DNA from 4 places in the Rossellomorea sp. LJF3 genome. Region 3 is predicted to be linked to each of the others. Evidence: predicted binding sites of a transcription regulator. Region 3 holds the regulator's gene; each other region holds the start of a gene.
The links. The regulator LexA, encoded in region 3, represses DNA repair genes until DNA is damaged. The targets are predictions, from matches to a motif close to CGAACATATGTTCG.

Region 1 (7,763 bases), on a different contig from region 3:
TTCTCCCAGCCCGGATGCTCCCCCCGTGATGATGGCAACAGAATCTTTTATCTCCACTTATATTCCCTCCAATCTGCATGCTTATAGTTTTATTTTAGCGTTGGAAGCAGGAAAAAGATATAAAGTTTTAAAAATTCCGTCTATTTACAAGAAAAGCAGGCCATACATTACATGCAAGCATGAATCCATAAAAAAAACAGACTCACGAATGAGTCTGTTTTTGGATGTGTAAAGTTAGATTATGCTTTACGTACGTTAGCTGCTTGTGGTCCACGAGCACCTTGTTCAACGTCGAAAGATACTTCTTGACCTTCGTCAAGAGATTTGAAACCTTCACCTTGAATCGCTGAGAAGTGTACGAATACGTCGTCTCCACCTTCTACTTCGATGAATCCGAAACCTTTTTCTGCGTTAAACCATTTTACTTTACCATTTTCCATGTTTGTTGCCTCCTAAAGTGCGTTACACACAATATATTACTATTCTTGCGATATCAGGTGAAAACCAAATCTTGTTCTTCCCATGTATACCGGACAAAAATAATTCTTCTATAGAATAACAGTAATGAAACAAATAAGCAAGTTCCTGTGGCGGAAGTTTTTAAAGTCAGACCTCTGACATAATTTGACTTCGGCATCTTATAACCGCTTCGGCAGAAAGTGAATTCCACTTTTTAACATGAATGCGTTTCCTTTCTTCTTCCTTCTGGTCCTTTTGGTGGAACGTGATCGTTTTATCAAGTTTATCACTCATGGGACTCTAAAACGGAGGGTAAACTGTGGTATAATGATTAAATATGAAAGGGAGTGCCCAATGAAATCCACAAAAAATCGGTTCAGTAATGGTTCTATGGTTACGATCAAGGAAACAGGAGAAACAGTGACGATATTAAAATGGCAATACGTTAAAAACATGAAGCGATATTCTTATATCGTAAAGGAACATCCAGGCACATTTTATTTTGAAGAAGAATTAGAAGTGAACTAAATACTATCATCATTATTAATATGATTTTGACAAGGACTCTTACCCGAATTCAGCAGAGTCCTTTTTCAATTCAATCTTTTAACGTCAAAAAAAGGGTGCATCTTATACGATGCACCCTTTTTTCTATGTATGACCTGTGAGGGATTCGAACCCACGACCCCTTCCCTGTCAAGGAAGTGCTCTCCCACTGAGCTAACAAGTCGCGATGTAAGGTACATATTCTATTATAATAAATTCGAGAAAAATGTCAATGGATTTTTCTCATAAAATGCCCCTATTCTAGACTTCATGTATAAAAGAACATTTGTTCGCATATAATGTCAATACATTCAACTGAGAGGGGCTTCCTATCATGAGGATATTAGAGCGGTCGTTAATGGATCGATGTCCCATTGAAATCATATACATGACTTCGGAGCTGAAATGTTCGAAAAGGAGAATACTGGTGAAAAAAGTTGAAAAGGATTATATTACTGCCTATTGCTATTTCAGGAGAGATATTCGCAACTTCAGGATTCATGACATCTTAGCTGCATCTCCTATCCTTTTTCATGCTGGCCGGACAATATCAAGACTTTGATTACAACAAATAAGAGGCTGTTAGCCCAAGAATGGGGTAACAGCCTCTTATTGTGTTATGCCGTTGCTCTTGTTGGTGTTTTATCTTCTCTCTTAATAAAGAATTGCAATGCAAGCATGATACCGAATAAAACTAGACCAATAATATCCGACATTCCCTCAGGATAAATCAGTAACAATCCGGCTGCTACGCAAAGGAGACGTTCTATGACGAATACTCGTCGGTACCAATACCCGATCATACCTGCCCCGATCGCCATCATTCCCGTTACGGCCGTGAAGACGACCCAAAGTAATCTAGGAATGGTCGTATCGATCATTAACAATTCAGGCGACAGGACGAACATATAAGGGATGATAAAGGCGGCGATGGCCAATTTAGCGGAATTGACCCCCGTCCTAATCGGTTCCCCTCCCGATACCCCGGCCGCGGCGAATGCAGCCAGCGCCACAGGAGGCGTGATATCGGCAATGATCCCGAAATAAAACACGAATAAATGAGCCGCCAGCTCAGGTGCCCCTAATAGAATAATCGCAGGAGCAGCGATGGTGGATGTAATGACATAGTTCGCCGTTGTCGGAGAACCCATGCCGAGAACGATCGAAGCGATCATTGTAAATATCAATGTAAGGATCAGCTTGCCTTCTGTTGTATTGGTCAGATCTGCAGCCAGGTCCACCAATCCATTTGCAAGGGTCAATCCTAACCCCGTCTTCGTTACAACACCGACGATCATACCGGCGGCAGCTGTCGCCACGGCTACAGACAAGGCAGTTCTGGCACCGTCAACAAGGGCATCCACAGCATCCTTGAAACCGATCCTTGTATCTTTTCGTATGGCACTGATGACGACAGTGGCAACAATCGACCACAGTGCAGCACGCATGACACTCATCCCGCTTACCAACAGAATGATGACTGCCAGTATCGGAAGCAGCAGATAAATCTTCTTGAATACTTCTTTACGGTTGGGCATTTCTTCATCTGATAATCCACGAAGACCGATACGCTTCGCTTCAAAGTGCGTCATGATCCAAATCCCGGTAAAATAAAGGACGGCAGGAATCGAGGCAGCTTTCGCAATATCCCAGTACGAAATCCCTCCGATAAACTCGACCATCAGGAAAGCGGCAGCTCCCATGATTGGAGGCATCAGCTGACCACCTGTCGACGCAGCAGCCTCTACCCCACCGGCAAACTCTTTGCGGTACCCAAGCTTCTTCATCATAGGGATCGTGAAGGAACCCGAAGTCACGACGTTTGCTACGGAGCTTCCACTGATCGTCCCTTGAAGGGCACTGGAGAAGATCGCAACCTTTGCGGGACCTCCGACACGTTTCCCGGCAATGGATACTGCCAAATCATTAAAATATTGTCCGACGCCGGTTTTCACCAGGAACGCCCCGAACAACAGGAACAGGAAGATGAAGGTGGCTGATACATATAGGGGCGTACCAAGGATCCCTTCACTTGTAAAGAACATCGTTTTAACGATATCGTCCCAGTCATATCCTCTGTGGGCGAGGAATCCAGGCATCAATCTGCCATAATACATATACAGGATGAAGGCAGAAGCAATGATTGTAATCGGCAACCCTACTGCACGACGGGTTGCTTCAAGTACTAGGATCATAGCAGCGAAACCGACATAGAAATCAAGGGAGGTCATTAATCCCACCCGGCTGACGATATCATCCTGCATGATCGGCCAATAAGCACCGATCCCAATCGAGATGACTGAGAGAACAACGTCATACCAGGCGATCTTATCCTTCTTCAGATTCTTCTTCCGGGCTGGGAATAAGAGAAACACTAAAGAAAGAGCGAACCCTAAGTGAACGGATAACAATAACTGCCTAGGGATGAATTGAAAGATGGATGCTACTAATTGAAATAATGAAAATGCCAATAATCCGAAGAATATGATCCATTTGAATATCCCATGATGAAATTTCCTTGTAGATGATTCGGGATCATATTTCTCAAGTAACTCTTGTTGTTGTTCTGCAGTCAATGATTCAAATTCTTTATCTTTTTCCAACTACAGTCACTCCTTTCCACTGATCATAAAGTGATTGTTTCCTTAATTGAACCCGTACGACGGAGCCTTTATCAAAATAGTCGGCTAAAGGATATTCCTTTCCGTCCATCACAAGGCGGTGATTGGCGACGACCTGTCCGATCCGGATATCAATGAATGGGAACACTTTGTCCATATTAGAAATTAAATATTTGCCTTCCTTCGTCACTTCAAAGGTTTCATTTCCCTCTGCATTGGCCGGCATCCCAATGGCAGTATCTTCATAGAGTAATTGGGTTTGTTGAATTTGATTTGAAGATGTTTGATGGTAAAATTCCTCTACTTCTGATAGATGAATAGAGTGTGTATAGCGAACCGAAAATGAATGATCATCGGGAAGACTGAAAAGGACCGGGTCCCCCGTTGTACTTCTCGGCTCGATCACTAAAAACGTTTGTAAGGGTATAAAAAGGATGATTCCGACACAAAGAATAAGGAGAATCGCACCCATGAATGAAAATTTCTTCATCAACAATTCCCCACCATTCCATTTTTTGTCCGTATTGGTGAAGGCTTGGAATTAGCTCGAACCAAAACAAAAGAATAGACCGTATTAAGCGGCCTATCCCTTCGTCCATCTTCTGGTGTGAAACTATTCCATTGAAATTCCTTTTTCATCAAAGTATTTCTTTGCACCAGGATGTAATTCGATTCCCATACCTTTAAGTCCATCTTCAGCTTTGATCAGCTTACCTTTGGCGTGGGTGATTTTATCCGTGTTTTCAAAAATGGCCTTTGTAACATCGTAGATGACATCTTCAGAAATGTCAGCGTTCGTCACAAGCATGGCACGAACGGCAACCGTAGTCACTGCATCATCCACTTTACTGTATGTTCCGGCCGGGATTTCATCTTCTGAGTAGTAAGGATACTTCTCGATCAGCTCGCTCACTTTTCCTGATTCAACAGGAACGATCGAAATGTCTTCCGTTGCTGCCAAACCTTCAACCGCTCCAGTCGGAGTACCAGACGTGATGAATGCAGCATCGATGGTACCGTCCTGGATCCCTGTCGTTGAATCATCAAATGATAGATTACGAGCTTCTAAATCTTCCAGCTTGATACCATGAACCTCAAGGATTTGAGTGGCATTCAGTAATGTACCAGAACCAGCTTCACCTACAGAAACGACTTTCCCTTTAAGATCTTCCACTGATTTGATACCTGAATCCTTCGTTGTAACGATCTGGATTGTTTCTGGATAAAGTGTCGCAATACCTCTTGCGTTCTCTACCTTGTTGTCCTTGAACATTTCTGTACCCTCAGACGCGTAAGATGCAATATCCGTTTGCGTAAAAGCGATTTCAGTTTTGCCGTCTTTCACAGCGGCCATATTCTCAGCAGATGCACCTGAAGTGGATGCTGAAGACTTGATTCCGGTTTCATCCTCGATAATCTTAGCGAATGTTCCGCCCAACGGGTAATATGTACCCCCTGTTCCACCTGTAGCAATTCCAATGAAGTCAACCTCTTTGTTACCTTCACCATCAGATGATGAACCTCCACCTGATCCGCCGCCACATGCAGCAAGAACGACAGATAGAACTAGAAGTAGTGCAGTGCTTAGGAATAAACTGCGTTTTTTCATATTCTAATTCCCCCTATTAAATTTTATACGTTAACGAAATAATTGTAACATAATCTGTAACAATCTTGTCAAATCAAATACATAAACTTTTAACATTCTTCATAAAAAACCCCTTAATGCAAATCCCGTGTCATACAGTTCCCCTTATCCTCAACCTCTAAAATGTATAGGAAATGTATAAAGCGGTTACAGGAATCACCGTCCATTTCACCCCCCGCGTATATTTGTCCACACAAAAAGGACTGAAGATGAATCTCTTCCTTCAGCCCCTCGCTGTTATATATCAGGTTGTCTTTTAGCCGATTAATTCCTCGTCCTCGAACTTCAACTTATCTTCTTCGGAAATATTCTCTTCACGGTCCCTCACGCTATGGGCAATCCTTGAAGATGCATTTGCAGCGATGCTTGCTACTATATCATCTAAAAAGGTATGGACACCCTTTCCATTTTTCGTATCCAACTCACGGATGATGCCTATCTTATTTTTGTCAAGGTGACCAAAAGTGGTCACGGCTATGCTTCCATATCCAAGGGCGGCCCCCAGTGCGATGGTCTCATCGACTCCAAACAAGCCCTCATCCGTTTCCACGATCGATTGAAGTGGTTCAGAAAGCTTCTTCTCTTCAGCAAGCTGATCCAATTCCACCCCGACAAGGATGGCATGCTGAATCTCCCTCTTTAATAAGACTCTCTTCACGCTATCAATGCAATCTTCCATAGTAAGCCCATGATTATATGGATACTGCATTTCAAAGACGATTTCAGCAATATCTTCTATGGTCACTCCTCGATCTTTCAATCTTTGGAGTGCAGCTTTGGTAACATCTCTTGAATGAACAGGTTTATTCATCGTCATTCCCCTTTCGAAACAGTTCTGATTGTATAAAAATTATAACACTCTTTAGAATTTTCGTATTGCAATCCGCTCTTGGGAATTATGAAAGAGATTATGGTACAATCTTTCTGTAAACGTTAACACTGATCATAGGAGGCTATCGTCATGACAACTGCAAGAGGAACTGTAACCGAATTAAACCTCTTTAGCAAAGAATTAAACGAAGAGATGAAGATGCTGGTTTATTTACCTGCAACCTACTCTCCCCTTTATAAATACACCCTGCTCATTGCCCAGGATGGCAAAGATTACTTCCAGCTGGGAAGGATCCCACGACTCGCGGATGAACTGCTTTCAAAGAAGGAAATCGAAAATATGATCATAGTGGGGGTGCCATACAAAGACGTAGAGGATCGCAGACGGAAATATCATCCCCATGGTGAGGAAAACGATGCGTATATCCGCTTTCTGGCCCATGAACTGGCCCCCTATTTAGATGAGCATTATCCGACGTATCATATGGGGATGGGACGCGCCCTTATCGGAGATTCATTGGGTGCAACCGTGTCTTTGATGACTGCATTGAAATATCCGAACACATTCGGTAAGGTTCTCCTTCAATCGCCATTCGTCAACGAAAAAGTCCTTGATGCCGTGGAAGACTTCACACAGCCTCATCTGCTTAGCATTTACCATATAATAGGTAAGCAGGAAACCGAAGTGAAAACGACAGATGGAAAAGTAAAGGACTTCTTGAAACCAAACCGACAGCTTCATGAAACATTCGATCATAAAGGATTCAGTTCCTTTTACGATGAATTTGACGGGGACCACACATGGAAGCATTGGCAGCCTGATTTAAAACGTGCATTAAAATTGATGTTTTAGCTGACCTAAAAGGCAAGGGGTGCTTCCCTTGTCTCTTTAGATCAGCCGTAAGCTCCAGTAATCATCCCATTGCTCTTTCGTTCGCCCTATATTAAATTTTTGAAAAATTTGCTATACTATACATATGACAATGATAGTTAAATAGAGGAGGATTGAAGAAAATGAATTATGGTATAGTCATTTTCCCATCGAAAAAGCTACAAGATATCGCGAACTCTTACAGGAAACGCTATGATCCTCATTATGCATTGGTTCCGCCACATTTGACATTGAAAAATGTCTTTAGTGCAGACGACGATCAAATTAAAGATATCGCAGGAAAGCTTTCCGTGATTTCAAAGAAATACGATCCATTTAATTTAAAGGTGTACAAAGTAAGTTCCTTTCAACCTGTAAACAATGTGATTTATTTCAAGGTCGAGTCAAAACCTGAACTTCAAGGGTTGCACGATGACATGCATAATCAAAACTTCATGGGTGACGAACCGGAATTCGCTTTCGTTCCTCACATCACGATTGCCCAAAAGCTTTCGAATGATGAACATTCGGATATTTTTGGATCATTGAGCATGCTGGGTATCGACCATGAAGAAATAATCGACCGCTTCCACTTACTTTATCAGTTAGAGAATGGCTCATGGACCGTGTACGAAACTTTCCGATTAGGGAAGGAACAGTAAACGGTGAACGTCGAAGTTGCCAAGACAGAGGATCAAATCCAAGAGGTATTCCATATACGAAAGACGGTCTTTGTAGAGGAACAGCAGGTTCCCCTTGAAGAAGAAATCGATGAGTATGAAAACGA
Region 2 (7,763 bases), on a different contig from region 3:
ATGAAGAGGGAGGAGTGAAATGATGAATTTACCTAAAAAAGCTACAATTATCGAAGTAGGTCCGAGAGACGGCTTACAAAATGAGAAGAATTTTGTCCCGACGGACGTTAAAAAAGAATTTATCCTTCGCTTGAAACAATCAGGTGTGAAAGAAATGGAGCTGACTTCGTTTGTGTCTCCGAAATGGGTTCCACAAATGCAGGATGCTGGTGAGATCGTCGATGCCTGCATGACCATGGACTCACGTGATATCGTTCTTGCACCAAATAAAAGGGGGATTGAGCGGGTATATGAAACAGGGTGCCGTTCTGTAGCCGTCTTTGTCGGTGTCAGCGATTCCTTCAATCAAAAAAACATTAATAAAACGACTGAGGAAGCAATGAAAGGACTGGCACCTCTCATTGGGGAGCTGAAAGAAAAGGGCTATTTCGTGAGAGCCTGCATTTCAACCGCTTTCTATTGTCCATATGAAGGGAAGATCCTGCCTGAGGCTACTCTTTCCCTTTGTAAGGAATTCGTTTCGTTAGGTGTGGATGAATTGAGTGTCGCCGATACGGTCGGACGGGCCAATCCGTCTGAAGCGCACCATCTCTTTGCTTTATTGAAACAAGAATTACCCGGCACATTGCTTACAGCGCATTTCCATGACACCCGTAAGATGGCGCTCGCTAATATCCTCGCGTCGCTCGAAGCGGGAGTCGACCGCTTTGACACCAGTGCAGGCGGACTCGGAGGATGTCCTTTCGCCCCCGGTGCAACAGGGAATGTCGCAACGGAGGATGTCGTGTATATGCTTACGGAAATGGGGATTTCCACAGGGGTTGACCTTGAGAAACTCGCCCTTGCCATCGACGTCGTGAAACCTCATATCAGCCGTCCTGTGGAAAGCGGTTATTACCGCCTTCATGAATTGAATCAGTAGTGCATATGTCCTCTCTCCTCCGAGCATTCTAAAGGGGATAACCTTTAAGGAGATGAGTCACATGAGCCAAAAGCGCGACAAAGGATTCAGTCAAAAAGGCAAACCGAATGCAGATACGGTTTCTAACACCATGGCGAAAGAAGAACTGGATAAAGCCATTCACCCTGCTAAAGGGCAAAATGCCAAGTCGTAACTGTCCGAACTAACCGTGAAAAAAGTGTCTCTTTCTGAGGCACTTTTTTATTATGCTATTAAAAATTCCTCTTTTTTCCTCCTTTTGCTACAATATGAGTAAACGATGATCCTTGAGGTGACGACATGCGAAAAAAACTTGCGATTCTGGGCGGGACCCTTTCTTCCATCGGTCTGCTTGGGGTTTATATAACCAATCGATTTATGTATTTACCGAAAAAAGGGGATGACTTCATCCGTTCACGTGAAACGGAATCGACCCGTCTGATCGAAGAGGAATATGATTCCCTCCCTAAAGAAGAGGTGCTGATCCCTTCCCGGTACGGTTATGATATTAAAGCGGTATTCGTGAAGCCCCACCACCATAATAAATTCATGATCTTTTCTCACGGAGTGACGGAGAATAAGTTGAATTCCATTAAATATATGAACCTTTTCATCAAACAGGGGTTCAATGCCGTCATTTATGACCACAGGCGCCATGGGGAATCAGGTGGTAAGACGACAAGCTACGGGTATTTTGAAAAATTTGATCTGAAGTCTGTTGTGGATGAACTGCTCCGCCGTGAAGGAGACGATGTATTCTTCGGGATCCACGGGGAATCGATGGGAGCTGCGACTCTGCTTCTTTATGCAGGAAGTGTGGAGGACCGGGCAGATTTTTATATTGCCGATTGTCCCTTCTCAGACTTCGGTGAACAGCTTGCCTACCGGATGAGTGCGGAAGTGAAGATGCCGGCAAAGTTCCTCCTTCCCCTCGTTGGCGGCATACTGAAGCTGCGACAGGGATACACACTAAAGGATTTATCTCCTATTTCGGTTGTTCAAAACATCCGGAAACCTGTGTTATTTATCCACAGTCAGAATGATGACTTCATCCTGCCTCAAATGACAAAGGATCTTTTCGAAAAAAAGCAGGGGCCAAAGGAGCTGTTCCTCGACTTCCCCGGGACCCATGCCCAGTCATATAATGACAACCCTGAAGCGTATGAAGAAGTCATCCAACGATTTCTGGAACAATTTGTATTCAACGGAAAGGATGTCGTCTCATGATCCCTGCTGATTTCAGGATGAAAATGGAAAGGATGTATGGAGATTCTGGAAATGACTGGATGATTCATGTAGAAGGTCTCCTTGAGTCGTTAAAAAATCGGCTCCAGTTAACCTACGGTGAGCCTTTTTCATTAAGCTATAACTTTGTGGTACCGGTCCAGCTCGGACACGGGCGGGACGCTGTGTTAAAGATCGGGTATCCGAACAATGATTTCTCCAATGAGTTTCATGCCCTGAAGGATTTTCAAGGAAAGGGGATGGTGAAGATGCTCGACTACAGTAAGGAAGAAGGCTGGATCCTTTTAGATCGACTCATGCCGGGATCTTCTCTTCTCTCTATTGAGGATGAAGAAGAGGTGCTCTCTATCTTCGCCCATACTGCCAAGGGACTTTGGCATAAACCTGAAAGCAACCACCCCTATCCCACGGTTCAATCCTGGTCAAAGGGAATCGGGAGGTTACGGGAACGATTTAACGGTGGAACCGGTCCCATTCCCCTGGATCTCGTTGTGAAAGCTGAAGCGCTTTATCCGGAGTTGCTGAATACGTCTACAGATCTCTATCTTCTTCACGGTGATCTTCATCACGGAAACATACTCTACTCCGATTCTTCCGGCTGGACAGCCATTGATCCCAAAGGATTGATCGGCGAAAGGGAATATGACTGCATTCAGTTTATGTTGAATGAATGGAAGAAATGGGATGCGCCATTAGAGCTGCTCCGCTATAGGACAGAGACTATCGCTTCCCTGCTTTCCCTTTCTTATGAGCGGTTGCTTCAGTATGGATTTTGTCATTCCATTCTGTCTGCGTCCTGGTCTGTAGGGGATGGACTTGATGGATGGAAAACCGGGGTTTCTTTGGCGGGGATGTTTGAAGAACTGTTGGCGGAGTAACAGTTTTCACTATCCCTCTTCCCCAGAGATCCCCCTTATATTTTGTAGGGAATATTGGTTTTAGAAACACAAAAGCTCCGGCATGCACCGGAGCTTTTATGTTCTATTCCTCAGGGTACATCAAGAAGTTCATTCTCCCATTGATGATCTGAGCGGGGCTTTTTAATTGGAATGTATTACTTTGGGAAGAAAAATCGATTTTCAGCTCTTCATCCAGGAAGACCATCTTTGATTTTTCTACAAGGATTGGATAACTGTTCGTGTCGATCTTGATATCTTCACCTTCAACAGGGTGATGGACAAACCACAGGGTAGGAATGCCGCTCACCACACAGCCGCAGCCTTCTGTATCATATTTTAGTTTCAGGTGACCTTGTTTGTTTTCTATTTTATCCTCAATCTTTTGGATTGCTTCGTTCGTTAGTTGGATTTTCATTCGACTTTCCTCCTCTGCCTTTATCCTACCACATTTCATTTGTTCCTTTTAGAATATTGCTTTTTTACTCTTTTCATCTTACTATCGATAGTGGGGATTCTTTTGTATTATCTAGAAAGGGTGGGTTTTCATGACAAAAGCTCAAATTAAAGTGAATGATAACGGTTCTTTCCGCGTAAGCGGCGATGTGGAACTGATTGATGCTGACGGAAATGTATTTCCAACGAAACAAGTGTTTACTCTGTGCCGCTGCGGTCTATCAACCAACATGCCGTTTTGCGACGCTTCACACAAAGGGAAATTTGAATCATGTGTGCGTGCAGAAAAGGTATTGGACGAAGAGTAAATGGAATGAAAAGAGAGACTTCACCCGAAGTCTCTCTTTTCATTTGGAGATCAGTCGAAAAAACGAATGTCCACAACGCTTGCCAGTGGAATATAGTGTACGTCTTCGAACCTGTCTACGACGTGCAGCTTCCCGTCCAATGGATCGACATGATGAACGGTTCCAATTGATAATTGATGACGGTGCTTCACATAATGGGTGATCGATACCATTCTACCAAACTCCATCGCCTCTGCCACGACTTCATTCATCCTGTCGAGCTCCTGCTCATCAAGTTCGATCCTCTTTTCGTGTGTATCTTCCTTTGCCCAATCCCTCAGGAGCTTCACGTGCTCGGGGAGCATCATGGATGTCCACTTGATTCTTCCTCGATCCCGGATCAATTCTCTTCACCTCCTGTCATTCGTTATGATTTATGTCCGCCCAGCAGACGGGCACGATGCCTTGCTGTTCCCGCTTCAGTGTAGGAGACGGCGCGGAGAAGGGCCCCTGAACCATATTTATTCCGGATGTGGTCCACTACATACCCGAGCTCCCGTTTTTCCCAGCGGTCAGGTTCGAACAGGGAAACCTGCAACGCTCCATCCTCTACAATATTCGAAAGGGCGATGTTGATTTTCCGTACGGTTTTCCCATTATAGTTCTCTTCGAATAGCTCCAGGCACACCCGGTACAGATCCATGGTGATATTGGTCGGTTCCTCTATCGTTCGTGACCGGTGGAACCCCCCTCCGAACTCCTCGTGGCTGTAGCCGATTCCGAAGCTCACGGTCCGCCCGGCCTTGCGATGGGTCCGGGCGCGTCTCGCGACCTCTTCGCACATTTCTAAAATGACGCGTTTTATTTCCTTTCTCTCCTTATAATCCCTGAGCAGGATCTGACCCTTGCCGAAGCTGACCTGCCCATCCATGATCGGTGCCCCTATTTCGGACAGGTCCACCCCCCATGCATGGTAATAAAGCTGGTTCCCCATCACACCGAACTTTGCCTCCAGCTTCTCCAGGTCATACTTCGCCAATTGCCCGATGGAGAAGATGCCCATGCGATTGAGGGTCTTCTCAAGGCGTCCTCCAATCCCCCACATTTCGCGCAGTGGAGAGAGCGGCCACAGCTTTTCCGGGACGTCTTCATAGGTCCACTCGGCGATTCCCTCATTCTTTGCTTCAAGATCCAGGCACAGCTTGGACAAGAGCATATTGGGGCCGATTCCGATGGCACACGGAAGCTGGAATTCCCTTTCCATATCGTCTTTGATTTTCCCGGCGATGGTGGCCGCGTCCCCCCAGAGACCCGTCGCTCCATCAATCTTGATGAAGCTTTCGTCCACACTGTACGTGTGGATGGCATCCTTCGGAACATAACGATGAAACAGGCGGGTCAGCTCCGTGGAGATCCGGACATATGTCGCCATTTTCGGCTCTGCAAGCCGGATTCTCGGGTCGTTTGGAATTTCAAACATCCTCGAACCCGTTTTGATCCCAAAGTCCCTCTTCATCCTCGGTGAGGCCGCCAGTACGATGCTCCCCTGCCGACTTTTATCCCCCACTACAGCCAAGTGACATTCAAGGGGATCCAGCCCCTCCATGACAGCCGAACAGCTAGCATAAAAGCTCTTCATATCGATGCACAAAATCTTGTGGTGTGGCAGCACACTGTAATCGACAGTCATATCCTCATCCTCCATCTTACCTAAAATAGAACAAACGTTCTTATATAGTATAGTTATGATTCTAACCGAATATACGTTCCCTTTCAACTTAAATTACTGGAAACAGAGAGAATAATAAGAAAAGCGGAAGGGGCTTGATCTGGAACGACAAGCATACAATGATTGGCACAAAGGCGTGGCATACAGCAGGATCAGAGCAAAAAAATAAGTCCAAAATCATTTCTGTGATTTTGGACTTATCCTCTCGTTCATCAACCTTTTCCAGCTTGGAATCCCGGGTATTTCGTCATGCCCCCATCGGCGATGAGTGTCGTACCCGTGACGTAGCTTGCCTGGTCAGAGGCAAGAAAAACGGCGCAGGAAGCGACCTGTTCAGGTTCTCCGATGTAGCCGAGGGGAATGAGTTTCTCCACTCCCTTTTTCTTTTCGGGATCGGAAAATTTCTCGGCATTGATGGGTGTATCAATGGCCCCTGGAGCAATATTGTTCACCCGTATCCCATCTGGTGCAAACTCAAGCGCCAGGCTTTCCATCAGCAGTTTCACTCCTCCTTTACTGGCTGCATAATGAGCGAAGTGAGGCCACGGGATGATTTCATGGACAGACGATACATTGATGATCGATCCCTTGATGCCATGCTCGAGCATGTATTTCGCCGCTTCACGGCATCCGAGGAATGTACCTGTCAAGTTCGTGTTGATGACCTTTTGCCAATCTTCAATCGGCAGATTTTCAGACGGAACTTCATTTTCGATTCCCGCATTGTTCACGTAGATATCCAGACGCCCATACGTCTCATGAGCAAATCGGACAAACCCCTGGACATCCTCTTCTTTTGACACATCTCCTTGAATGATGGAGGCTGTCCCGCCTGCTTCTTCGATTTCCTTTACAAGTCCTTCAGGGTTTTCTTCTTCTTTGAAATAATTAATGACCACTTTACTGCCTTCAGAGGCAAAGCGTTTAGCAATCGCCTTTCCTATACCAGTGGCGGCACCCGTGATGATGACAACCTTATCCGTTAAATCTGTATACATGTCCCATTCCTCCTTAATCTTTCGTAAATCCTAATAGCACACCGCCGATGATGATCAGAACACACCCTGCAATGACGAGAAGGATTTGCTTTTTCGATTTTTTTTCCCCTAAGAAGAACAAACCACCGAGAGTGGAAATGACGATTCCCGTTTGGGAGAGGGAGAAGCTTGTCGCCACACCGATCCGGGGCAGGGCAAGGAGCAATCCGAGATTCCCGGATGCCCACATAAGTCCGGTTAAAACATTTCGAACCGTATATTTGTTAAATGGCTTATGCCTGAATGTGATGACAACGGCTCCGATGAACATACCGATTGCCTGTGGTAAAATCGCTTGCCATCCGTCAATATCAAACCATCTTAATATGACGACATAGGCTATGTATCCACAACTGGAAAGGAGCAGCGTCAACAGACCTTTTTTCAATTGAGAGCCTTCATCCCCTTCGGACTTCTGTGTGAATGAGGTGAGGACGACACCAATGATAAGAGCCAGAACCGCCCCGCTTCCAAGGAGGATCGTTTCAGTCGTTTTCCATTCTTTAAATACCAGAACACCGAAGAGCGTCGTTCCGATCAGCTGCATTCCCGTTGAAATCGGGACGGTTTTCGAAACGCCGATGAATTTTACACTTGCCAGCTGGTTCACTTGCCCGACAGCCCAGAAGACGCCGGAAATGAACCCGATGCCCCAGACAAATAACGTTAACTCAGGGGACTTGATGAAGAAGACGCCAATCGCAAACAGCAGTGCACCAACCGTGATTCCAACCGTCTGACTGTAGGCATTCCCTCCAAGTTTTACACTTACAAACACAAGACTTCCCCACGCGACCGCGGGGATCAGGGCTAAAAGAATCCCTATCATACATCCACATCCTTTTTCCGACAATAATCATAGTTTTCCTCTGAAACAAAAATTCTAGCCGTTTAACGCAAAATATTTCCCACTCTCTCATGCATACCCTTCTTCCCTGAGGTATAACCTCAAAAAAAAAGAAAGCGTCGAGGTGTAATCAACGCTTTCTTCTTTGTTATTTGGTAGAAGTATGTATCGGGACAATGACTCTTTCATTCTCGACATTCACCATCACATGGACATCACGGTCGAGGGAAAGGTCTTTGAATCGTAACGAATAGAGGCCGGTGGGATTTTTTTCAATGGACTGGATGACCACCTGTGAAAACCGGGGATCGCTCATGACTAATTTC
Region 3 (7,763 bases):
GCCTCACGTAGTGGCGCAATCATTGAAAGGGGCGGTCTTCACTTCTGCTCTACTGACCGAGATCGGAATGAACACGGACCCTTCACCTCATGCCAGGCGCACGGACTTAATACAATCGGTGCAATTTGATGACAGAGAAAAGATGATCTCTTTCTGCCAGGCAATCCAAGCAGCCTCACCGATCAATTCTCATTTCACGCCGTATCCGAACTATATGCCGGGTTATGAGGATGATGTCATCATGGCCGCAGGAACGTTCATTCAGGGAGCAAGCATTGAATTATCCGCCGATGGACCTATAAGACCACCTTATGTAGCTTATGTTCAAGGCGGGTTGACATACGCCCATGTAAAAATAGCCGTTTGCTCTGCGGTGGACAACTTAATTGAAAAAGGTTTAATCACCATATAAAAAGGATATTAAAGTAGTAATTGGATAGTCTAAAATGGACTATCCAATTCTTTTGATTACTTATGTAAGAAAAACTCACATTTGATTGACAGAACTCCTGACATTACATATAATGAACTCAAGAAGGAAAACAAAAGGAGGAATCAAGATGAGCGGGAGTGAAATTCGTCGAACGATGGCATTATTTCCAATCAGTATTGTCATGCAGCTCACGGACTTAACGGCTCGTCAGATTCGATACTACGAAGAGCATCAACTGATAAACCCGGCACGAACCGAGGGGAATCGTCGGCTCTTTTCCTTGAATGACATTGATAAGTTATTAGAAGTAAAGGATCTGTTAGATCAAGGTATCAACATGGCAGGGATTAAGAAGATTTTTTCTGTGTCCGGTCATAATGAAAGCAAAGTCGTATCTGTCGTAAGTAATGAAAAGGAAGAAAAAGCAAGACAGGATCTATCTGACGACGAGCTGCGTAAATTACTTCGCAATGAATTGATCCATTCAGGTCGGTTCAATCGATCTTCTCTTCGTCAAGGAGATATGTCCCGCTTCTTTCATTAAATAAACCCTTTAATAAACTTGAGGAGGAATTACGTAAATGGCAAAGTATACTAAGGAAGATGTTGCAAGATTAGCGAATGAAGAAGGAGTTAAGTTCATTCGACTACAATTCACCGACATTTTAGGGACGATCAAGAACGTAGAAATCCCTCTAAGTCAGCTTGAAAAAGCATTAGATAACAAAATGATGTTTGATGGTTCTTCCATTGAAGGATTCGTCCGTATCGAAGAATCAGACATGTACCTTTTCCCTGATTTGGACACATGGTTAGTTTTCCCATGGACAGCTGAAAAAGGTAAGGTAGCCCGTCTGATTTGTGATATTTACAATCCGGATGGCACTCCGTTCGAGGGAGATCCCCGTAATAACCTAAAACGCATTTTAGCTGAAATGGAGGAACTTGGGTTCACTGACTTCAATCTCGGGCCAGAGCCGGAATTCTTCCTCTTTAAATTAGATGTAAATGGCGAACCAACGTTAGAATTAAATGATAACGGTGGCTATTTTGACCTGGCCCCTACGGATTTAGGGGAGAACTGCCGTCGTGATATCGCTTTGGAACTTGAAGAAATGGGCTTTGAAATCGAAGCATCTCACCATGAAGTGGCTCCCGGTCAACATGAGATCGATTTCAAATATGCAAATGCATTAAAAGCCTGCGATGATATTCAGACATTCAAACTGGTAGTTAAAACGATTGCCCGTAAACACGGTTTGCACGCTACATTCATGCCGAAACCATTATTCGGTGTAAATGGTTCAGGAATGCACTGTAATATGTCCCTATTCAAAAATGGAGTTAACTCTTTCTTTGATGAAAAAGGTGACTTGCAACTAAGTGATACTGCCCGTCAATTCCTGGCTGGTATCATTAAGCACGCCACTGCATTTACAGCGATTACAAACCCGACTGTAAATTCATATAAACGCTTAGTTCCAGGATACGAAGCACCTTGCTATGTTGCCTGGTCTGCGCGTAACCGCAGCCCGCTAATCCGTATCCCGGCTTCCCGTGGCTTGAGCACACGAGTTGAAGTCCGCAGTGTCGACCCTGCGGCAAACCCTTACCTTGCAATGGCTGTATTACTTGCGGCAGGATTAGATGGAATCAAGAATAACCTACCGGCTCCTAAGCCAATTGACCGCAACATCTATGTAATGGATAAAAAAGAGCGTGAAGAAGCAGGCATCGTGGATCTTCCTGCAACACTACATGCAGCTCTTGAAACATTAAAAACAAATGAAGTAATTGTTAAGTCCCTTGGCGAACACATATTCGAACATTTCGTGGAAGCGAAAGAAATCGAATGGGATATGTTCCGTACACAAGTACATCCTTGGGAGCGTGAACAGTACATTCAAATGTATTAATTACCAGGAACCCTCAACGATATATCGTTGAGGGTTTTTTGCAAGAAGTTCAGGCTGAGATGGGATCAGGGAAAAAAACGATATGAAAAAAGCCTGTGGATGGAATGTTTCGGCTTCCAACCTCAGGCTTTTTTTATTATTATGATAACCGGCTGTTATTGGCATCCGGAAATGTCCTAGCATACCGGATGCCTTTTTTAATGAACTTGACGATACACTCCAACCACTTTACCTAAAATGGAGACGTTTCGCAAAATGATTGGTTCCATTGTTGAGTTCTCTGGCTGCAGACGTACATAATCCTTTTCTTTAAAGAAACGTTTTACCGTTGCTTCATCTTCATCGGTCATGGCAACGACGATATCTCCGTTGTTCGCTGTCTGCTGCTGGCGAACAATGACAAAATCCCCATCTAATATTCCGGCTTCGACCATACTGTTACCCATGATTTCAAGCATAAAAACCTGCTCATCCGAAGGGGCCATCCGCTCGGGCAAAGGGAAAAATTCTTCCACATTTTCAACAGCCGTAATCGGTTGACCTGCTGTTACTTTACCGATTAAAGGAACGTTGACTACACGTTGTCGCGGAATCGTATCTTCTTCAAGGTCCAGGATTTCAATCGCTCTCGGTTTAGTCGGATCACGACGGATCAGACCTTTACTTTCAAGCCTCGCTAAATGTCCGTGTACGGTCGAACTGGAAGCAAGACCGACGGCTTCCCCGATTTCACGTACGGAAGGGGGATACCCTTTTTCTCTGACTGCGACTTTAATATATTGTAGTATGTCCTGCTGTCTCTTCGACAATTTTGTCATATTCACGCACCTCTATTATAGATCTTATGTTCCCATTATAGCATGTCACCACTATTGATACAAACATAAGTTCGAATTTTGTTGACACCAAACGAGTGTTCGTATTACAATAAAAATAACAAAACAGAACAAACATTCGTATGGGGGTAATTTTATGTTTACACATATTTGGGATCGATTCTCTTACATTATTATATTATTTGTTTTAGTCCTTTCAGCAGCTTGCTACTTATTAATCAATATGACAAATCAACCTTCCTACCAAAGTATCACAGTAGAGGAGGGCGATACTCTTTGGACTATTGCCAAACAGTATAATGAAGAATATTCTATGACAGTGGAAGAATTTATCGCCTGGGTTGGGGAAGAAAACGATTTGAACTCTTTTGCCATCAAACCTGGTGAATCACTTGTGTTGCCTATTGAAAATCCAACAATATCAACCCAATCAGATTTCGAACTGGTCATGAACGAAGAATAGAGGGATAGAAGATGAAAGCAGTCATTTATTGCAGGGTAAGTACCAAGAAAAATACACAGGAAACTTCTTTGGAACGGCAGGAAGAAGAACTGATTAAATTGGCACATGAACATCATTATGAAGTAACTGCGGTCATCAGGGATCAGGCGAGCGGCTTTGAGTTGGACCGTCCAGGTGTTTTGGAACTTTTGGACCTGGTCAGGGATAAATCAATTGAGGCTGTGCTTATCCAGGACGAAACAAGAATCGGCAGGGGAAATGCCAAGATCGCCCTTATTCACTGTCTGTTAAAAGAGGAAGTGAAAATCATCAGCCAGACCCATAGTGGAGAATTACATTTATCCGAATCCGATTCTATGGTCATCAACATTGTCAGTATGGTGGAGGAATATCAACGCAAACTTCATAACCTTAAAATTAAGCGGGGCATGAAGCGGGCTGTGGAAAATGGCTTTCAACCTCATAAAAATTTAAAAAACAAAGGAAATGTAGAAGGAAGGGAGCGTATTGAAGTGCCGGTCGAGGAAATTGTACGATTAAGGAAAAATGAATTAACCTTCGCTGAGATTGCTGCTACTCTTAGGGGATTCGGATACGATGTATCCAAAGCTACGGTACATAGACGCTTCAAGGAATATATGACGTCGCTTGAACATACATAATCCTTGTTTTATCTCCCTTATTCTAGTAACATGACGGTAGTGTAATACACTGCTTTTAGTCATGTTTTAGAGTTTGCAAACTATGCAATAAAGGAGTTTTTATAGATGCTTTCAAAATCAAAAATGAATAGAATCAATGAACTTGCCAAAAAGTCCAAAAGTAGCGGACTAACTGAGCAGGAAGCGAAAGAACAGACCAAACTTAGAAAAGAATATCTAGAAACGTTCCGTCAATCGATGAAGGGTACAATTGAAAATACAAGAATCTTTGATCCGGAAGGAAATGAAGTAACACCTAAAAAGATCCAAGATATACAGACTAAGAAAAAAATGCATTAATCAAAAAGACTTCCAGGCCAATTTCGAAAGGTCATGGAAGTTTTTTTGATTCATATTCCTCCCTTATGAAATTTAGAGGGTTTTTTATTTTCAACGATCATAAAGTCATGTTATCATTCAAGATAGTTGTATAAACTATCAAAGAAGATTAATATTAATAAGGTACATTAAAAGGAAGGATGTCTGACATATGTTTGATAACACAGATCAATTAGCAATTAATACAATTCGTACATTATCAATCGATGCGATTGAAAAAGCAGGTTCCGGTCACCCGGGAATGCCTATGGGGGCAGCTCCAATGGCGTATGCACTTTGGACAAGGTTCATGAATCATAACCCTAAAAATCCAGAATGGTTCAACCGCGACCGTTTTGTCTTATCTGCGGGACACGGTTCGATGCTGTTGTACAGCCTACTTCATCTTTCTGGTTACGATGTTTCAATGGAAGATCTTAAAAATTTCCGCCAATGGGGAAGTAAGACTCCAGGACATCCGGAGTACAAGCATACTCCAGGTGTAGAAGCAACAACTGGTCCACTCGGACAAGGGATTGCAATGGCAGTTGGTATGGCATTAGCTGAAAGACATTTGGCCACTACATATAACAAAGACCAATATAATATGGTCGATCACTTTACATACTCCATTTGTGGAGATGGGGACTTAATGGAAGGTGTTTCCTCTGAAGCTGCTTCGTTGGCTGCACATCTAAAATTAGGCCGCCTTGTTGTTCTTTATGATTCCAACGATATTTCACTAGACGGAGACTTGGATAAATCATTCTCTGAAAGTGTTAAGGGACGATTTGAATCATACGGATGGCAGTATATCCGAGTTGAAGATGGAAATGATCTTGATGAAATTTCCAAAGCGATTGAAGAAGGTCAAGGAGATACATCCCGCCCTACAATGATTGAAGTCAAGACAGTCATTGGTTACGGTGCCCCTAATAAATCAGGTAAATCTGCCGTTCATGGTGCACCTCTGGGTGAAGATGAAATGAAGCTTACGAAAGAAGCCTACAAATGGACATTCGATCAGGATTTCCATGTGCCTGATGAGGTTTACAACCGTTTTGAGGAAAAAATCCAACAAGCTGGCTCTGAGAAAGAACAAGATTGGGCCAACCAATTCATTAAATACAAAGAGGAACACCCTGAACTAGCCACTCAATTAGAAGCGGCGATCAAAGGTGAACTCCCGCAAGGATGGGATAAAGACATCCCGGTATATGAAGAAGGAAAAGCATTGGCAAGCCGAGCTTCTTCAGGGGAAGTGTTGAACGCCATCGCCAAAAATCTTCCTTCATTCATCGGTGGATCAGCTGACCTTGCTGGTTCCAACAAAACGATGATCAAAGATGAGAAAGATTTCATGCCTGAATCCTATGAAGGCCGTAACATCTGGTTTGGAGTCCGTGAATTCGGTATGGGTGGTGCCATGAATGGTATGGCTCTACACGGAGGACTTCATGTATTCGGTGGGACATTCTTTGTTTTCAGTGACTATTTAAGACCTGCTATCCGCTTGGCGGCTCTAATGGGCTTACCAGTGACGTATGTATTCACACACGATAGTATCGCTGTGGGAGAAGACGGACCTACCCATGAACCTGTTGAACAGCTTGCATCCCTTCGTGCAATGCCTAACCTGTCAGTCATACGCCCTGGTGACGGTAATGAAGTGGCTGCAGCCTGGAGATTATCATTAGAATCGAAAGATCAGCCTACGATGCTGGTTCTATCCCGTCAGGACCTTCCAACGCTTAAAGGTACGGCTGATAAAGCCTATAACGGGGTAAACAAGGGAGCATATGTTGTCTCTGCTTCGGGTAAAGAACAGCCTGATGCCCTGTTGATTGCGACTGGTTCTGAAGTGCATCTTGCGGTAGAAGCACAAAATGCACTTGAAAAAGACGGCATCAGTGTTTCAGTTGTGAGCATGCCTTCATGGGATCGCTTCGAAAAGCAATCAAAAGAATACAAAGAATCCATCCTGCCTAAGAGCGTGAAAAAACGCCTGGCTATCGAAATGGGATCTCCAATGGGCTGGGATCGCTACGTTGGTGATGAAGGTGACATCCTGGCGATCAATGGGTATGGTGCATCTGCCCCAGGAGCGAAAGTAATGGAAGAATATGGCTTCACTTCTGAAAATGTAGTATCTAGAATCAAAGCTCTACTTCAATAATCGTGAATGGAAAAGGTCAGCTCCTTACACTCTCTAAGGAGTTGGCCTTTTTCTTTTCGCTGAGTACATTAGGAGTAAAGGTGGAAGAGATTGGGTATAGAATAAGTAACGTATAAATACTTCGATACCCCCTTAACGTTCAGGGGAGATAGAATAGGTTCGACAAAACTAGTGCAGATTTTCAACAATTTATGACAATGACTCCCTTCTAGTTGATTTATACTATATGAAAGAAAGGTAGGAGGGAGTAAAGGTGCGAAATTATCAAATCTATTGGATTGAAGAGTTGTTTGTTCAACATTACTACGGTCGTGAAAGAATGTTCTATCAATTGTTTTCTGATTGGGAAGCGAGTACAGGTGATCTTCACGATATTGTCTCGAAACAAGTAGATTTCATTACGAAACCGATTCCATACCTTCCTACACAAAGACTCCTTCAGCACGAAATCACGAAGGTTGAAGGGGCAGCCTGGATAAACTCCGTTGCAACAATCGAAAGAGAAGAATCAGGGGCGACACTCGTCTTGAATGAAAAGTCGATGTCTTTGAATGCCTGGGGGCACGATGAATCTGAATATATCTTTTTTGAAATTTTACGGAGGAATATGGGCCAGCTATTGGCAATGGATATCAAAAATGAACGTTTTGGCTGGTTAAAACCGATAAAACAAAGAAAGTTTATATATTAATATGAAATTTCGACCAAAATATTGTATAATGTTTCAGGGTTTAGTACACTTTTAAAAGGACAACATGAAGGAGGAAGTAAGAGTATGGGAACGACTGGATTACTTATTCTAGTAGGAGTTCTGGCATTACTTGCCGGAGTTGCACTAGGATTTTTCATTGCTCGTAAATATATGATGAGCTACCTAAAGAAAAATCCACCAATCAACGAGCAAATGTTACGCATGATGA
Region 4 (7,763 bases), on a different contig from region 3:
GCCGCTTCACGGGCCTGGGCCGCTTTAATGGATTTCTTGATAAGAAGGGAACTCGTTTCAGGATTCTCTTCCAGGAAATAGAGAAGATGTTCTGAAACGACCGCATCAACCGCTGATCGTGCTTCGCTTGTCCCGAGCTTCCCTTTTGTCTGCCCTTCGAATTGAAGAAGATGTTCTGGTATGCGTACAGAAACGATACTCGCCAGCCCTTCGCGAATATCGGTACCTTCAAGATTTTTATCCCTGTCTTTAAGAATCCCCGCTTTACGGGCGTACTCATTAAAGACGCGGGTCATGGCCGTCTTCGCTCCTGCTTCATGGGTTCCGCCGTCTTTTGTACGGACATTGTTTACAAAGGATAATATGTTTTCTGAAAATCCATCATTGAATTGAAAAGAAAATTCCACCTCAATGGTGTGATGTTCCCCTTCAAAGAAGGCTACGTTATGTAGGACGTCTTTCTCTTCGTTCAAGTATTGGACAAATGCCTGGATACCGCTTTCGAAATGAAAGACTTCTTTCTGATCATGACGTTCATCAATGATTTCGATTTTCAACCCTTTTAACAGAAAAGCAGATTCCCGCAGGCGTTCGCACAGTGTTTCGTAATTATAAGTGGTATTGCTGAAAATCTCCGGATCAGGTTTGAAATGGATACACGTTCCTGATTTTTTTGTCTTACCGATCTTTTCGAGGGTGGTTTCTGGCTTACCGCCATTGGTGAAACGCTGTTCATATTTCATGCCATCCCGTTCGATCGTGACGACAAGCCACTCGGACAGTGCGTTTACAACAGAGGCACCTACACCATGGAGTCCACCACTTGTTTTATAGCCTCCCTGCCCGAATTTCCCTCCTGCATGAAGAACGGTAAGGATGACTTCAGGTGTCGGCTTCCCGAGCTTATGCATTCCCGTCGGCATACCCCGGCCTTTATCTTGGACTGAAATGCTATTATCTTTATTTATCGTAACAATAATCTCATTCCCGAAGCCTGCTAATGCTTCATCGACTGAGTTATCGACAATTTCGTATACTAAATGATGCAAGCCTCTTGAATCGGTAGAGCCTATATACATACCAGGTCTCTTACGGACGGCTTCTAAGCCTTCTAATACTTGTATGGCATCATCATTGTAATCCATGGTCTTATTCTGGTTGGCCACGAACATTCCCCTTTCAAAACTTCTCTAACCGTAATAGTGTGGTTCTTGCAAGCTATTATTGGTTGTGTCTCTATTAACTATAACACAAGAACATCTGTTCGTTTACCTGTTTTGATCAATCTTTAAGGTAAACCACTATTGCTTATTGTAGCGTTTTATTTGATTTTCGCAAATGGAATTTCCGTGAACCCCTTAAAATTTGCCCTGTTATCCCCAGGATTATTCCCTTTGTCAACGTGGGTTCTGCACGAAAAAAACAAGCGGTCAGAGCCGCTTGTTACGAGTGAGGATTATTTGGTTAAAGCATGTTCAACCTTAATACAGCGATCCATAATGACTGTATACCCACGTTCCTTTAAAAAGCGATAAGCCTCTTCATTCATGACACCAAGTTGCGCCCAAAAGACGTTTGAATCGATCTGATCGAATTCTTCCGCAATTTGAGGTAAAAATTCTGAGCGGCGAAATACATTGACGATATCAACATGTCCCTCTATCTCCTGCAGGGAGGACACAGCCTTTACCCCTAGTGCAGACTCTATGGTAGGGTTTACGGGAATGATCTCATATCCCTGGTCCTGCATGGCCTTAGACACCATATAGGATGTCCGTTGAGGATTATCACTTAAACCAATCACTGCGATGCGTTTGGATTGTTTCAGTATGTTTCCGATTTCTTGTCGTGATGGATTTTCCATGGTTGTTTACCACTCCTTCATTGATCCTTAACGATAAAGTCTGGAACTGTTTCTTAAGTCCTATTCTTCTTTTATACCATATTTCCCTTTAATTTTTCAAAATTTCATAAAATTATCTAAATAAAAGGAAGTGTCAAAACAAAAGCCAGGGTGCGTTTTTCCATTCCGCTGCACCTCCTTACCTGTTGACACTCCCATTATACTTACTTTTCGATCAACCCTTTGGATATAAGGAATTCACGTGCGACATCTTTGGGATCTTGTTTATCCATATCCACTTTAGCATTCAATTCGCTCATTTCTTCTTCCGAGATTTTGCCTGCTAATTCATTCAACACTTTCTTTACTTCAGGATGCTCTTTCAGTACTTCTTGACGAATGACCGGCGCAGCATCGTATGGTGGGAAGAATCCTTTATCATCCTTTGTCGTTTTTAAATTGTAACGCTGGATCCGTCCATCGGTTGTAAAAGCAGGGATAATGTCTACATCCCCGTTCTTAACGGCTTCATACATAATGTTCGGGTCAAAGCTTTTCTTTTCTTTGAATTTGAATCCATAGGCTTCACTGAAGGCATCGTATCCGTCCCCTTCCCGTTCATAGAACTGGTGGGGTGCACCGAAGCTCAAGTCTTTGGATAGTGGCACGAGGTCAGAGAAAGTCTTTGCATCAAAGTCCTGATCCCCTGTATAAGCAAGCGTATACGTATTTTCAAAGCCAAGTGGCTTCAGCCAGGTGACATCGAACTTTTTCTCATAGCCTTTACGCACTTGTGAAAGGATTTCATCTGCTGAAGCGCCTTCTTTTGCTTGTTCTTTCAAGACCGCTTCAAGACCAGTACCTGTATATTCCACATAGACATCAATGTCGCCTTTTTCAAGGGCCGGTGTGAGGATCGATACTTCCCCTAACCCTTCCTCGACTTTTATATCAAGATCTGTCTTTTCTTTGAGAAGTTCAGCCATCATTTGCGTAAGGATGAATTGCTCCGTCCACATCTTACCTGAAACGGTGATGGTATCTTTATCTCCGCCATTTCCGCACCCTGCGATGAGGATGGATAATACAGTGAGTACGATAAAACCTTGTAATTTCTTTTTCATTCTTACTCTCCTTTGGATATTGCTTTATTTTCGTGCTTTCAATCCTTTAGGTGTGGTCAATCTCTCCAGGATTTTTAATATGAAATCAAAACCTAATGCAAGTAGGGCCGCTGGGATGGCCCCGGCAAGGACCAGTGCATTATTCCACGTGGAAAGTCCTCGGTAGATAAGGTCTCCAAGTCCTCCTGCCCCTACAAAGGTTGCAAGTGTGGCGACCCCTACTGTCAGCACGGTAGCGGTGCGGATCCCCGCCATGATAAACGGCAGGGCAAGCGGCAGCTCCACTTTGAATAACAGCTGAGAGTTGGTCATCCCCATGCCTCTTCCTGCCTCGATCACGCCTTCATCCACCCCGATTATGCCTGTGTATGTGTTCCTCAAGATCGGAAGAAGTGCGTATACCGTCAGGGCAATGATTGCCGTGATACTGCCCGTACCAAGGAGTGGAATAAGAAATCCGAAAAGGGCCAGACTTGGTATGGTTTGAAAAACGGCTGTGATCCCGATGAAAAATTCGGCCGATTCCTTCTTTCGTGATATGTAAATACCCAGAGGCAGGGATATCGCAATCGCAATGAAAATCGACACAAAAGATAAATAAAGATGTTCAAATAATCCCGTTAAGATGGCATCCGAACGGTTTGAAATGGTTTGGATGAACAGGATGGAAAATGTATTCATACAGAACTCGCCTCCTTATTTCCTTCTGAGGCGATATTCTTAAGAATGTCGCTGGATGTGACGGTCCCGATCTTCCTGTCGTCTTTTATCACCATAAGATATGGTTTACCCGTTGAGAGGAGCATGCTTGCCGCTTCATGGATGGATGCATTAAATGGTATCAATGAGTATTCCTGTTCCTCAAGCAGGATGTGGAAATTGTTCTCATCACCACTCATGATGTCAGATACCTGCTTGTGCCGCTGAACGTTCAGTCGGTTTTCACCGATGAAGGCGCGTACAAATTCATTGGCAGGTTCTGATAGAAGGTCAGCTGGCGCTGCAATCTGCTCGATTTTACCATCCCGCATGACAGCGATCACATCCGCGATCTTTAACGCCTCATCAATGTCGTGAGTGACGAAGACAATGGTCTTATGTATCGTATTTTGAATGCTTTTCAGTTCATCCTGGAGCTGTTCCCTGCTGATCGGGTCCAGGGCGCTGAATGGTTCATCCATGAGGATAATCGGTGGTTCCGCTGCAAGGGCGCGTATCACCCCGACCCGCTGCTGCTGTCCACCGCTCAATTCGAGTGGATATCTTTTCTTGTATACGTCAGGTTCCAGTCCTACGAGATTAAGAAGCTCATCGACACGTCCCTCATATTTTTCCTTCTTCCATCCTTTTAGGCGGGGGATGAGACTGATGTTTTCTTCGATCGTCATATGAGGGAGAAGCCCGATCCGCTGAATGACATACCCGATATTTCGCCTGAGCTCCACTTCCTCCGTTTCTGAAATGTCTCTTCCATCAATCCGGATGGTACCCCCTGAGGGAGCTATCAGTTTATTGATCATCTTCATCGTAGTCGTTTTCCCGCATCCGCTCGGACCGATCAACGCAACAAGCTTTCCTTTTGGGATTGTCAGGTTGATACCCTTTATGGCTTCTGTTCCATCCTCGTAGAGTTTCGTGACATTTTGGAATTCAATCATTTTTACACCTGCTTTATGTACTGAGAAATTTTTCTAAACATAGAAGGGATACCCTCATTATACAAAAGGTAAACATGTAGTAAAAGAAAATGCCCTTGTCCCCATTAGTTTGTGATGAATGTGGCACGGGCATACAGCTTTCTTCCTTTTTCACCAGATAAAAAGTCCAGCACACTATTGGCTGCTGGACTTTTTGATGATATATTGTTCCACTGCGATTGCTGTTATCGTACCCAGTATCAATCCATTATTCAAAATGGAAGCAACGACGACCGGCATGTCCTTAAAGGCCGCTGCCGGAACAAACATGGCTCCGACCCCGACAATGAGTGAGATCCCCGCTACAAAGTGAATTCTTTCTATGTCTTCCTCTTTACGGTATTCGGATAGTGCGAGTCCCACCATCTTGATGAAAATGACCGTCGTCACGGCATATCCTACTGGTGCAGGGAGACTGGCGAATAGATTCATGATCTTTGGAATCAGGCTGATGACCATGATGATCCCGCTGCCTATGATAAAGGGGATGATGGAATACATTCGTGTCGCTGCGACAAAACCTGCAGACCCTGAAATGGGAACGGAGCCGATAGCAGAAAACACTCCCCCGAATAGCTGATTCATTCCTGATGCAAATCCGCTCTCCATATACCGTTCGTATGTAGGCTCCCCCTTTGCTCTCATCACCTCTTCCATCACCCGTATGGAAGCGATCATATTCGTCGTTAACAGGAAGGTGATGAATATGGAAGTCACGATGACACCCGTATCAAACACAGGTGCTCCGAATACAAACACATGAGGTAAAGAAAACCAGCTGGTTGATACGGAAGTACTCTCGTAAAGCCCCATGATAATGAAGATGAGCCATCCTGCGAGCAGGGCAAGAATGATGGAATATTGCTGGATCCACTTAACCTTATGGCTTGAAAAGTATAAGGCTAGAAGGATCGTCAGAATACTCCCCAGTAGGACAAGCGGCTCCAGGGATTGTCCTTCATGCTGGATTCCGAACATCCCTTTAATGAATGATCCGCTTAATTGCAGAATTAACAGCATCAAATAAATGAACGTAATGGTTGGAGTGAATAGAGAAGATAACCGCTTTAGAAGTCCTGTGGAAGATAGGATGAAAAAAATCACACCACTGACGATCATCCCCCCTTGCAGTACGGTCAGAACTTCTTCGTGACTGCTATAGAGAGTTCCGGAAAACCCTGCATAAATGGCAAAAACGCCCCACCACAGTCCTGCCGGTCCTTCATTGATCGGAAGTTTATGACCAAAGAGTGCCTGGATCAGGCTCGCGAGCCCCAAAACGAATATGGTCCGCTGAATGAATCCGGCTGTATCGGCAGGAGACAATTGGAACAAGTCAGCAATCGCGATGGGTGCGGCAATGGATCCCGCTACCATGAAGGCCACCCATTGAAAAGCTGATAAAAGTATTTGCATCTGTGTACACCTTCATTTCAACTATGTAAAGTGTGTTCATTTTAACATACTTCCCCTCATAAGATGACGGTGAAGGTGGAATTTTATGTTATGATATCTACTTTTATGAGTAGGTACTAATTTTTTTGCTTATTTTCTCCCCTTTGGAGGGAAAACATGTTAAAATAAGAACGGATTAGTTATTTTCAAAGGAGCAGTGATGATGATTTTTGCCCTTATACTCATACTTTCTTATTTACTGGGTTCCATTCCATCAGGTTTACTGATCGGTAAGACCTTCTACGGCAAAGATATCCGTGAACATGGGAGCGGAAACCTGGGAGGAACGAACACGTTCAGGACCCTGGGTGTGAAAGCCGGTATGATTGTGACGATCATGGATATTCTCAAAGGAACCCTGGCCACTTTGCTGCCGTTGATGTTTGCAAGTGACGTACATATGCTGCTTGCAGGGGTATTCGCCGTTATCGGTCATATGTATCCCGTTTTCGCAAACTTCAGGGGAGGAAAAGCAGTGGCAACCTCTGCTGGTGTCCTTCTAGGTTACAATTACATTCTTTTCTTAATCTTACTGGCTGTCTTTTTTATTTGCTTGTATGCAACGAAGTATGTGTCCCTATCTTCTATGATTGCAGCGGTACTTGCCTTTACGTACTCGATCTTCACTGGCGATATTCCACTCATCATTGTTGTTGGCATCCTGACCATCTTTGTGATTTACAGACACAGGGCAAATATTGTTCGGATCAAAAATAAAACCGAACCGAAAATTAAATGGCTCTAACGAAAAAGCAACCTATGCACGGGGTACCGGACTCTCGGATACCCTCGCAATGGTGGCTTTTTTTAGTGTGACGTACCAGGTATACACATTCTCTCATTTGAGAAAGATGAGGAATAAAAACTGTGTCCAAAAAATGATAATATTCTTCAGAATTCTCTAAATTTCTCCCCATTTCTACTTCTTTTTTTGTAAAATGGAAGTAGAGCATAATAAAGGATGATGAATATGAATAAAAAGCGAATGATAATAGGGATGATTCTCTGTATTCCATTCCTGCTGATGATCGGTTTCCTGCTAAACAGGCAGTATGCCGACTGGAATTCCACAACAAAAGGAGTTGAAGCAACTTCCCTCCTCCATGCAACCAGGGAGGTGCAGGCGTCCGGTAAATCAATCAAAGCCAATGCTTCCATCGCTGCAATCGGAGATATCCTCATTCATGATACCGTCTATAATGACGCAAAAAAACAAAATGGGTATGATTTTACACCGATGTTCTCTCCCATTAAGGATATGCTTTCTGCACCGGATTTTCTGATTGCCAATCAGGAATCAACCCCTGGTGGTGTGGAACTTGGCGTTTCAAGCTACCCTCTGTTCAACAGTCCGCAGGAAGTGGTTAAAACACTCCAGGAGGTTGGAGTGGATGCTGTGACCACTGCCAATAATCATTCGTTGGATCAGGGTGAAGAAGGTCTATTGAATGCGATTGATTATTATGGGGAGATATCGATGCCGTATGTCGGATCATTTAAAAGCCCGGAAGACCAAAGCCGGATACGTACATTTAATGTGAATGGAATCAAATTTGCCCTTCTTTCTTATACCTATGGTACAAATGGGATTCCTGTCCCTGAAGGAAAAGAGTATTTGGTTAATGTCATAGATGAACAAAAAAT

Region 1: a site for LexA is predicted at 1,285-1,298, ahead of V8G47_RS20830 (WYL domain-containing protein). Genes of this name have one in related genera too.
Region 2: a site for LexA is predicted at 5,581-5,594, ahead of V8G47_RS10945 (Y-family DNA polymerase). Genes of this name have one in related genera too.
Region 4: a site for LexA is predicted at 1,254-1,267, ahead of parE (DNA topoisomerase IV subunit B). Genes of this name have one in related genera too.

Annotation. Positions count from the first base shown of each region.
Region 1 covers NZ_JBANLY010000008.1:151,368-159,130, forward strand. Annotated here, with positions in the region: gene V8G47_RS10320 (3-hydroxyacyl-CoA dehydrogenase) at 1-57, opposite strand, end outside; gene V8G47_RS10325 (cold-shock protein) at 240-440, opposite strand; gene V8G47_RS10330 (hypothetical protein) at 814-987, shown strand; tRNA gene V8G47_RS10335 (tRNA-Val) at 1,118-1,189, opposite strand; gene V8G47_RS20830 (WYL domain-containing protein) at 1,340-1,567, shown strand; gene V8G47_RS10340 (TRAP transporter permease) at 1,623-3,608, opposite strand; gene V8G47_RS10345 (DUF1850 domain-containing protein) at 3,595-4,116, opposite strand; gene V8G47_RS10350 (TAXI family TRAP transporter solute-binding subunit) at 4,240-5,235, opposite strand; gene V8G47_RS10355 (phosphatidylglycerophosphatase A family protein) at 5,531-6,085, opposite strand; gene V8G47_RS10360 (alpha/beta hydrolase) at 6,236-6,958, shown strand; gene V8G47_RS10365 (YjcG family protein) at 7,120-7,638, shown strand; gene V8G47_RS10370 (GNAT family N-acetyltransferase) at 7,642-7,763, shown strand, end outside.
Region 2 covers NZ_JBANLY010000009.1:89,210-96,972, forward strand. Annotated here, with positions in the region: gene V8G47_RS10910 (hydroxymethylglutaryl-CoA lyase) at 23-922, shown strand; gene V8G47_RS10915 (hypothetical protein) at 984-1,115, shown strand; gene V8G47_RS10920 (alpha/beta hydrolase) at 1,241-2,167, shown strand; gene V8G47_RS10925 (aminoglycoside phosphotransferase family protein) at 2,164-3,063, shown strand; gene V8G47_RS10930 (iron-sulfur cluster biosynthesis family protein) at 3,167-3,499, opposite strand; gene V8G47_RS10935 (CDGSH iron-sulfur domain-containing protein) at 3,630-3,845, shown strand; gene V8G47_RS10940 (YolD-like family protein) at 3,896-4,228, opposite strand; gene V8G47_RS10945 (Y-family DNA polymerase) at 4,252-5,514, opposite strand; gene V8G47_RS10950 (glucose-1-dehydrogenase) at 5,766-6,551, opposite strand; gene V8G47_RS10955 (GRP family sugar transporter) at 6,565-7,416, opposite strand; gene V8G47_RS10960 (DUF3221 domain-containing protein) at 7,586-7,763, opposite strand, start outside.
Region 3 covers NZ_JBANLY010000041.1:4,429-12,191, forward strand. Annotated here, with positions in the region: gene V8G47_RS20375 (methionine gamma-lyase family protein) at 1-412, shown strand, start outside; gene V8G47_RS20380 (MerR family transcriptional regulator) at 561-977, shown strand; gene glnA (type I glutamate--ammonia ligase) at 1,015-2,349, shown strand; gene lexA (transcriptional repressor LexA) at 2,547-3,167, opposite strand; gene yneA (cell division suppressor protein YneA) at 3,322-3,648, shown strand; gene V8G47_RS20400 (YneB family resolvase-like protein) at 3,660-4,310, shown strand; gene V8G47_RS20405 (DUF896 domain-containing protein) at 4,416-4,649, shown strand; gene tkt (transketolase) at 4,840-6,843, shown strand; gene sirA (sporulation inhibitor of replication protein SirA) at 7,097-7,534, shown strand; gene V8G47_RS20420 (YneF family protein) at 7,619-7,763, shown strand, end outside.
Region 4 covers NZ_JBANLY010000001.1:239,315-247,077, reverse strand. Annotated here, with positions in the region: gene parE (DNA topoisomerase IV subunit B) at 1-1,166, opposite strand, end outside; gene V8G47_RS01275 (CoA-binding protein) at 1,457-1,864, opposite strand; gene V8G47_RS01270 (ABC transporter substrate-binding protein) at 2,068-2,967, opposite strand; gene V8G47_RS01265 (ABC transporter permease) at 2,992-3,648, opposite strand; gene V8G47_RS01260 (ABC transporter ATP-binding protein) at 3,645-4,625, opposite strand; gene V8G47_RS01255 (purine/pyrimidine permease) at 4,800-6,080, opposite strand; gene plsY (glycerol-3-phosphate 1-O-acyltransferase PlsY) at 6,283-6,864, shown strand; gene V8G47_RS01245 (CapA family protein) at 7,090-7,763, shown strand, end outside.